DNA from 3 places in the Cloacibacterium normanense genome. Region 3 is predicted to be linked to each of the others. Evidence: riboswitches for the same ligand, from Rfam matches in the RefSeq annotation. Region 3 holds a riboswitch; each other region holds the start of a gene.
The links. Region 3 has a riboswitch for S-adenosylmethionine ahead of EB819_RS12695 (O-acetylhomoserine aminocarboxypropyltransferase/cysteine synthase family protein). Riboswitches for the same ligand answer to the same signal wherever they lie in the genome.

Region 1 (3,281 bases), 660 kb from region 3:
ACTTCATCAAAATCAAAAAAAGCATTCTCCATTTTATGAGGAGACATTCTGAAATCAAAAGTTTTGGTTTCGCCACCTTCTAATTCTGTATCTATTACAAAAGCAGCTTTAGTTCCAAATTTTTTAGGATTCACCGTGTTTTTATGATGAACGATATGATGGTTAATTCCATCTTTAAAGTATTTATTTTCAGATTTTTTTCCGAATAATTTTTCGGTATTGGTTTCATTTTCGCAGAAAAGAATTTTCACGGATTTATCACGAGAATAAAGCTTTTTCATTCCCAAACTCTCATGTTCTATTTCTATTTGACCACGATGGCGCGTTGTAAAATTAGGTTTATAAGAATTATAACCCCAACTCCAATTATTTCTGTACCAAAGTGTGGGCAAAATCACCAAAGGCGCTTTTTCTGAATTTCGGTTGGTGACGGTAACTCTGATTAAAATATCATCATGGTGAATTTTGGCATATTCTATAAAAATATCGAAATATTCATTTTGGTCAAAAATTCCCGTATCTATAATTTCATATTCTGTTTCCTTATTGCTTCGTTCTGCATTTGTCTTGATTAAATCTTCGTAAGGAAAAGCATTTTGCGGATATTTGTACACCATTTTCATGTAAGAATGAGTAGGCGTATTGTCTAAATAATAGAAAATTTCTTTAATGTCTTCGCCATGATTTCCTTGATGGTTGCTCAATCCAAAGAAACGTTCTTTGACCATTTTATCTTTCTTGTTCCAAAAAGAAAAAGCGAAGCACAAACGTTGCTTGTCATCAGAAATTCCCGCGATTCCTTCTTCTGCCCATCGGTAAGTTCTGCTTTCTGCATCATCATGACCAGTTGCTCCCCAAGTATTTCCATCAAAGGAATAATCTTCTCTTACGTTTCCCCACTGTCTATTGCTTACATAAGGTCCCCAAGTTCTGTAATTTATATCTTGTAATCGTTGTTTTTCAGCATTCATAACCATTATTTTTTAATATAACATGATGCGAAGGTAGAAAAAAATAAAAACTATGAAATTTCATTTATATTAATTTTTTCAATGACAATTTCTTATTGTGAAAAAAATGATATAGCTTTGCAAAAGATTTGTTCTTTCATATAATCGAAATGTTATCAAGAAAGGTGGAGAGATTAGACTCTGTGAAACCTTGGCAACCTCTCGCGTTTCTGAAACGAGAAAAGGTGCTACATTCTACTCATTTTTGGGATAGATAACACATAAAAACAGTTGATTCCCTCAACTTTTCTTATAGCATTTCATTTTTTAATCACATTGAAATGCAAAATAGCGACATACTTTATCAAAATTTACAGCAAAGAATCCTTGTTCTAGACGGAGCTATGGGAACTATGCTTCAGCGATATCAGTTTACTGAAGAAGATTATCGTGGCGAAAGATTTAAAAACTGGGAATCTCCATTGAAGGGAAATAATGATTTACTTTCTCTTACTCAGCCTAATGCTATAGAAGAAATACATAAAAAATATTTAGAAGCTGGTGCAGACATCATCGAAACCAATACTTTTTCTGCGACTACCATTGCAATGGCAGATTATCACATGGAAGATTTGGTGTATGAACTGAATTATGAATCTGCAAAAATTGCGAGAAAAGTTTGTGATGAATTCACGGCCTTAACTCCAGAAAAACCAAGATTTGTAGCAGGTTCTATTGGCCCAACTAATAAAACTGCATCTCTTTCCCCGGATGTAAATGACCCTGGTTATAGAGCCATTACTTTTGATGAGTTAAGAATTGCTTACAAACAACAAGCAGAAGCACTTTTAGATGGCGGTTCTGATATTCTTTTGGTAGAAACCATTTTTGATACTTTGAATGCAAAAGCTGCACTTTTTGCCATTGACCAAATTCAGGAAGAAAGAAAAATTCAGATTCCAATTATGGTTTCAGGCACTATTACAGACGCGTCTGGAAGAACGCTTAGCGGACAAACTGCTGAAGCATTTTTGGTTTCTATTTCTCATCTTAATTTATTGAGTGTTGGGTTTAACTGTGCTCTAGGAGCGAAACAACTGACGCCTTATTTAGAAACCATTTCTAATAATTCTGAATTTTACATTTCTGCTTATCCAAATGCTGGTTTACCGAATGCTTTTGGGCAATACGATGAATCTCCAGAATTTATGGCAGAACAAATCCGTGAATATGCAGAAAAAGGATTGGTAAATATCGTTGGTGGTTGTTGCGGAACAACTCCTGACCACATTGCTGCAATCGCAAAAATCGTGAAAAATTATCAACCAAGAAAAGTTGATGTGATGATTTGATGATGAGTTAATGTGATGCTTTTCACAAGCATTATCTTATTTTCAAATTAACTAATTATCTCATTTATAATATGAAATATTTAAAACTTTCGGGTCTAGAACCTTTAATTATAACTCCAGAATCCAATTTTATCAATATTGGAGAAAGAACCAATGTAGCAGGTTCTAAGAAATTTCTCAGATTGATTAAAGAAGAAAAATTTTCTGAAGCTTTAGATATTGCTCGTCATCAAGTGGAAGGTGGCGCACAGATTTTAGACATTTGTTTTGATGATGGACTTTTAGACGGAAAATATTGCATGGTTAAATTCTTAAATTTAATCGCCTCAGAACCTGATATTGCCAGAATTCCAATGATGATAGATTCATCTAAATGGGAAATTTTAGAAGCTGGTTTGCAAGTGGTTCAAGGGAAATGCGTAGTGAATTCCATAAGTTTAAAAGGTGGCGAAGAAGAGTTTATTCGTCAAGCCAAAGCCATCAAAAGATATGGTGCTGCGGTAGTTGTAATGGCTTTTGATGAAAATGGACAAGCCGATAATTACGAACGCAGAATAGAAATTTGTAAAAGAAGTTATAAACTGTTGACGGACACAGTCCGTTTTCCTGCAGAAGACATCATTTTCGACTTAAATATTTTCCCAGTTGCAACTGGAATGGAAGAACATCGCAGAAATGCTTTAGATTTCATTAATGCTACAAAATGGGTTCGTGAAAACTTACCTTACGTTTCGGTTTCTGGTGGTGTTTCTAACGTTTCGTTTTCGTTTAGGGGAAATGATACGGTAAGAGAAGCGATGCACTCGGTTTTTCTCTATCACGCCATCAAAGCGGGAATGAATATGGGAATTGTAAACCCTGCAATGTTAGAAATTTACGACGAAATTCCTAAAGATTTGTTGGAGCTGGTAGAAGATGTAATGCTCGACAGAAGAGATGATGCTACCGAAAGATTATTGGATTATTCTGAAAAACATAA
Region 2 (3,281 bases), 1.0 Mb from region 3:
ATATTAAAACTTTTAACCTAGGAACATAGACGTTGAAAAATTACCTATTTTAATTGATGTCCTAGGAAACCGCAAGCGTAAAAAAAATGAATAACCTTTTCGTTAAAAAAGTCTGCTGTTTAAGCTCGGCATTCTGCCGAGTGAGTTTCAGAGTTTTTAGAAAAGGTTATTTATTTTTAGCTGAGGATTTCCAGACTTGAACTTTTGGTTCTTTTGTTTCAAGACAAAAGAACATTAAATCTGAAAAGCAGAGTTTATTTGTTGATGCTGTGGCTTCGACAAGCTCAGCCACCAATTATTCCATTACACGGTGCCTGAGCGTAGTCGAAGGCACATTATTTCTATTGCATTAAAATCCGTGCACTCTCTAGAACATCTCTGATGTTCCTTTGGGAGCTCAAAAACGGCATTATTTCACAAAATCTCCGTGAACTTTGTGTTATAGAAACTCCAAAACCAAATAGAAAAATTCCACCCACGGTGCCTGAGCGTAGTCGAAGGCAGGGTCGGGGAAAAGAATTTTTCTCAACAAATACCTGAGCCTATCGAAGGCACCTTATTCCTTGACTTTCCCAAAAACATAGAACCCAATACCATCACCAATAAAAGCCCTAAATAATAAGAATGCGAGAGCATATCCACATAATTGATTTTATTTTTACTGTATCCGATAATCAATAAAACCTGAGCGCCATAAGGAAGTAACCCTTGAACGATACACGCAAAAATATCAATCACAGAAGCCATCTTTCGGGCAGGAACTTCAAAACGTTCAGAAATAGGTCTCAACACTTTCCCAGAGATTAAAATCGACACCGTATTATTGGCAATACAGAGATTTACCAAACCTGTAATCAAACCTGCTCCCAATTGTGCAGATTTGGCTGAGCTAATCTTAGCTTCTATTTTATTCAATAAATATTGAATCCCCCCTGCTTTTTCTACTAAGGCAGCCAAACCACCTGTAAGCAAAGACAATAGGAAAATTTCGGTCATAGACGTGAAGCCTTCATAACTGGCTTTGGCAAAACTCAACCACGTAAGGTTGCCTTGCCACAAACCAATGGCTCCCGCTAAAAATATCCCAATCACCAAAACAAGAAATACATCTAACCCTAAAAAGGCTAAAACCAAAACCACCAAATAGGGGAAAATAAGTTCCCAAGAAATTGGAGTTGGAGTGTAAGTAATAGGCGCCACAGGATTGCTGAAACCTATAAAAAGTAAGATCACCACCGTCAATACTACTGCAGGGGCAGCCAAATAAAAATTGGTTCTGAACTTATCTTTCATGCTGCTGCCCAACGTTTGAGCTGCTGCAATGGTAGTATCAGAAATCACCGAAAGATTGTCGCCAAACATGGCACCACCCAAAAGACTTGCCCCAATCAGGTTAAGGTCTGCTCCACTTTTTTGAGCCAACTGTATCGCGATAGGCCCTAATGCGACAATAGCGCCAACCGAGGTTCCAGAAGACAAGGAAAGAAATGAGGCCAAAAGGAAAATCCCTAGAGCATAATAATCTGCAGAGATATAGGTTAAACCGATATTCACCACCGCATCTACACTCCCCGAAACTTGTGCTACGGTAGAAAAAGCCCCTGCCAAAAGATAAATAATACACATGGTGAGTACACTGGATTCTCCACAACCGTGTAAGAAAGTTTTGATTTTTTCTTGATGAGGCAACCTAGACATGGCAAAGGCGGCAATAATACCGATACTCACGGCAATAGGCGATGGCAAGGCATAAAAATCTTGCAAAACGATTCCGGCACCTAAAAATGTACCTACGAAAATTAAAAAAGGAAGTAAACTGAGAAAATTTGCTTTTGTATGGTTCATAAAATTTAAAAATTTAACACAGGAACTTTACAAAAGATAGACAACATTTTTTCCAAAAAGTTTGGCTTATCGCTTTAGCACCTTGCTTGTTGTTGCAGGTTGCTACCTCCCGTAGAGGTTCCTGATAATAGGCGGCAAAAGTAATCATTATCTCCCAACGAACCAAATACAATCTATCAATCGCCCTCATAGACCATCAACACAGCCTTTTAACTCCTTGATTTCTAAAAATTAAAGAATAAAAATACTTCTTCCATTTCCTTTTTCAATACCCCAACATTTACTTTACCTCTCCTCTTTCTCTAAAAATATCTCAAAAATTAGAAAATAGAATTCATCTACTTTATGCCTTCGACTATATTCTGGCACAACATTTTTTATTGCACGTTGCCCTCGACAGGCTCAGGCAAAGTTTATCTTTGAATCTGTGGCTTCGTGAACTTCGTTCGCAGACCTTCAGTCTGTGCTCAGCCACCAACTTTATTTTCTAAACATTTTTTGCATTAAAAATCCGTGTGCTTTCTAGAACATCTATGATGTTCCTTTGGGAACTCAAAAACGCCATCATTTTACAAAATCTCCGTGGACTTTGTGATATAAAAACAAACACAAAAAATCCACACACAGTGGCTTCGTGAACTTCGTTCTCAGACTTTCAGTCTGTGCTCAGCCACCAACTTTATTTTCTAAACATTTTTTGCATTAAAAATCCGTGTGCTTTCTAGAACATCTCTGATGTTCCTTTGGGAGCTCAATAACGCTATCATTTCACAAAATCTCCGTGAACTTTGTGTTATAAAAAATTTTTATAAAACAATCGCTTTACCTCATAACCTCATCACTTCATCACTACATCACCTATTGTCTTGTCCTGAAATAGCTATACACAAAAATAGAGTATATGCAATCAAAAGAAGAGAGATTTTTAGCTCGCGAGAGTAAACAGAGTCATTACGACAAACGATTAAAAAAACAAATTGTTCAAGAGGTAGAATCAGGATTACCGAGAAAGGAGGCGATTCGGCTCTATAATTTAGGCCAATCCACCTTAGATAGTTGGATGCGAGATTTTGGTTCGCCTAACTACCTAGAAAATTTGAAACGTCGAACGTACACAGGACTAGAAAAACGTACAATAGTTACAGCGATAGAACAAGGTCTATTAACGATACAAGAAGCCAAGATAGCCTATAACATAAAGACAGACAAAGTAATTCGTAATTGGATAACACAGTACAAATCAGAAAAAGTCGAACTTTGTATTGGAAATAGTTCTATAATGGGAAATAAAACCACACCTAGGAAAGAACCAGAAAAAGAGTCTTTGGAGAAAGCATTAAAAGAAGCGGAGCTTAAAATTAAAGCCCTCAATACGCTTATTGATGTAGCCGAAGAACAGCTCAAAATAGATATTAGAAAAAAGTCTGGTGCCAAGC
Region 3 (3,281 bases):
AGGAGTAGGATTAGAAAGATTGTCATTAATTGGGCATCTTTCTTTAGCATCTTTTATAAGATTTTCTATGACAGACTTTTCTGCAGAAGAATCTATGGTGATATCTAAGTCTATATTTTTAAATCCAGCTCTTTCTTCTTTAGAAATTCCCAATAATTTTTGAGGATTGATGTTTCCGTTAATATCAATTTTCAAATGATTGATTTCTATATTTCTTTCTTTTGCTAAAAGATGAAGCACTACATTGAAACAACCTGCATAACTTGCCAATAATGTTTCTACAGGATTGGGCGCTTCGTCTTTTCCTCCTAAATCTTGAGGTTCGTCTATGATGATTTCAAACTGTCTTGCTTTAGCAATCACTTTGGTTGCAGATTTACTTTCTGCGCTTATTTTAAAATTTAATTCTGACATTTTTCTTCTTTTTTTACTTTTTATAATTGTTGAAATGATTGCTCTAAATCTGCGACAATATCCTCTATATGTTCTATTCCTACGCTTAATCTAATTTGTCCCGGAGTAATTCCTGCTTTTAATCTTTCTTCGTCTGAAAGTTGTTCGTGTGTGGTAGAAGCTGGATTGATGATAAGCGTTTTAGAATCTCCTACATTTGCTAAATGCGAAACCAATTGTAAATGATCAATGAATTTTACCGCTGCTTCTTTTCCGCCTTTGATTTCAAAATTAAGTACGCCTCCGAAACCTTTTTTCAGGTATTTTTTGGCATTTTCATAATCTGGGAAACTTGGCAAACCTGGATATAATACTTTTTCTACTTTAGGGTGATTTTCTAAAAATTCTGCTAATTTCTGAGCATTTTCTACGGTTCTGTCTACTCTCAGCGATAATGTTTCTAAACCTTGAAGCAATAAAAATGAATTGAATGGAGAAATTGTAGGTCCAAAATCTCTAAGACCTTCTACTCTAGCTTTGATGATAAAGGCAATATTTCCAAAAGGTCCATTAACTCCAAAAACATCTGAGAAAACCAACCCATGATAACCATCTGAAGGTTCAGAAAACTGTGGAAACTTACCATTTCCCCAATCGAAATTTCCGCCATCTATGATGATTCCTCCGATAGAAGTTCCGTGACCGCCAATCCATTTGGTCGCAGATTCTACCACTACATTTGCGCCATGTTCAATCGGTCTAAACAAATAACCACCTGCTCCAAAAGTATTGTCTACGATTAATGGAATATTATGTTTTTTAGCTACAGCTGAGATTGCATCAAAATCTGCCACATTCAATGTAGGGTTTCCTATCGTTTCTAAATAAATCGCCTTGGTGTTTTCGTTAATCAATTCTTCAAAACTTTCTGGAGCATCGTCTTTAGCAAATTGTGCTTCGATGCCTAATTTTTTGAAAGAAACTTTAAACTGATTATAACTTCCTCCGTACAAATAAGGCGAACTCACGAAATTGTCTCCTGCTTGTAAAATATTGGTAATCGCCAAAAATTGCGCAGCGTGACCAGAAGCGGTAGCCAAAGCAGCTACTCCACCGTGAAGTGCAGCCACACGTTTTTCGAAAACATCAGTGGTAGGATTCATGAGTCTGGTGTAGATATTCCCAAATTCTTTTAAACCAAAAAGATTGGCAGCATGTTCTGCACTGTTAAAGGTATAAGACGAAGTTTGGTAAAGCGGCACCGCTCTAGAATTGGTAGTTGGGTCGATTTCTTGACCAGCGTGAAGTTGAAGCGTTTCAAATTTTAAATTGCTCATTTTTTTAATAATTTTTAATTGTTAAATATTAGAGCAACTTATTTGCAGAAAATTCTTGACGAAAGAGCATAAAAAAACTCTTCCGACAAGTCGAAAGAGTTTTTGATATAGTGTATGACTATTTTAAACTGATTTCAGACTTATCTTTCCCGAACTTCGGGGTTGAATTTGGCACCTTACTCTCATTTCTGTTAGCAGGTTGCCAAGGTTTCGCAGGGTCAATTCCCTCCACCTTTCTTAATAAGTTGCGTGTATAAAAGAACTTTTTTCGTGTTGCAAATATAAAAACAAGTTTTACAGAAAACCAAATTTTTAGAAGAAAAAAATATTCTTTTTATTTTAAACAAATTATAACTACCTGATTAACAATTAATTTATTGATTTTTATTTTAAAATATTTAATATCAAGATAAGTTTTTTGAAAAATTTATTATCTCATTTTGAGATAATAATAAAAAGTTGTAGATTTACTGAACCAAAAATTAATTCTTATGTTCAAGAAAATTGCACTTGTTTGCTTAGTCTCGTTAATGATTTTTCAAGCAAAAGCACAAGAAAAAAAGACACAAATTTATTTAGATGATTCTCAACCTATAGAACTCAGAGTAGAAGACGCTCTTTCTAAAATGACTTTAGAAGAAAAAGTAGCGATGCTTCATGCTCAGTCAAAATTCAGTTCACCAGGTGTTCCAAGATTAGGAATTCCAGAATTTTGGACAACTGATGGACCACACGGAATTCGTCCTGAAGTAAAATGGGATGAATGGGATCAAGCTGGTTGGACCAATGACTCCATCATTGCTTATCCTGCGCTTACTGCACTCTCTGCAACTTGGAATAAAAAAATGTCTTGGAACTACGGAAAAGCTCTTGGAGAAGAAGCTCGTTATAGAAAAAAAGATATTTTACTAGGACCTGGTGTTAATATTTACAGAACTCCATTAAACGGTAGAAACTTCGAATATATGGGAGAAGACCCGTTTTTATCTTCTAAAATGGTGGTTCCATACATTAAAGGGGTTCAATCTAATGGTGTAGCTGCTTGTGTAAAACATTATGCACTTAATAATCAGGAACAATTTAGACATACCAGCAATGTAATTGTAGATGATAGAGCTCTATATGAAATTTATTTACCTGCCTTCAAAGCAGCAGTACAAGAAGGAGACACTTGGTCTATCATGGGAGCTTATGATATGTACAAAAATCAGTACGCAAGTCAAAATCAATATTTATTAAACGATATTCTGAAAAAAGAATGGGGTTTTAAAGGAGTAGTGATTTCTGATTGGGGTGCTGTAAATGATACTAAACAAGCCATTATGAATGGTCTTGACATGGAATTCGGAAGCTGGACAAATGGACTTTCTGAAGGAACTAGCAATGCTTATGACAATTACTATTTAGCACATCCTTATTTAAAACTCATCAAATCTGGTGAAGTAGGAACTAAAGAATTGGATGATAAAGTAAGAAGAATCCTAAGATTAGCTTTCTTGACTACCATGAATAAAAACAAACCTTTTGGAAACATTGCTTCTGAAGAACACA

Region 1: another riboswitch for S-adenosylmethionine. It lies ahead of EB819_RS09580 (homocysteine S-methyltransferase family protein); the one in region 3 lies ahead of EB819_RS12695 (O-acetylhomoserine aminocarboxypropyltransferase/cysteine synthase family protein).
Region 2: another riboswitch for S-adenosylmethionine. It lies ahead of EB819_RS04725 (Na+/H+ antiporter NhaC family protein); the one in region 3 lies ahead of EB819_RS12695 (O-acetylhomoserine aminocarboxypropyltransferase/cysteine synthase family protein).

Annotation. Positions count from the first base shown of each region.
Region 1 is NZ_CP034157.1:2,095,982-2,099,262, forward strand. Features, by position in the region: gene EB819_RS09575 (MGH1-like glycoside hydrolase domain-containing protein) at 1-971, opposite strand, end outside; SAM riboswitch class I at 1,121-1,231, shown strand; gene EB819_RS09580 (homocysteine S-methyltransferase family protein) at 1,292-2,302, shown strand; gene metH (methionine synthase) at 2,374-3,281, shown strand, end outside.
Region 2 is NZ_CP034157.1:1,029,978-1,033,258, reverse strand. Features, by position in the region: gene EB819_RS04725 (Na+/H+ antiporter NhaC family protein) at 526-1,845, opposite strand; SAM-I-IV-variant riboswitch at 1,882-1,978, opposite strand; gene EB819_RS04720 (helix-turn-helix domain-containing protein) at 2,747-3,281, shown strand, end outside.
Region 3 is NZ_CP034157.1:2,751,584-2,754,864, reverse strand. Features, by position in the region: gene EB819_RS12700 (OsmC family protein) at 1-414, opposite strand, end outside; gene EB819_RS12695 (O-acetylhomoserine aminocarboxypropyltransferase/cysteine synthase family protein) at 435-1,730, opposite strand; SAM riboswitch class I at 1,868-1,977, opposite strand; gene EB819_RS12690 (glycoside hydrolase family 3 C-terminal domain-containing protein) at 2,222-3,281, shown strand, end outside.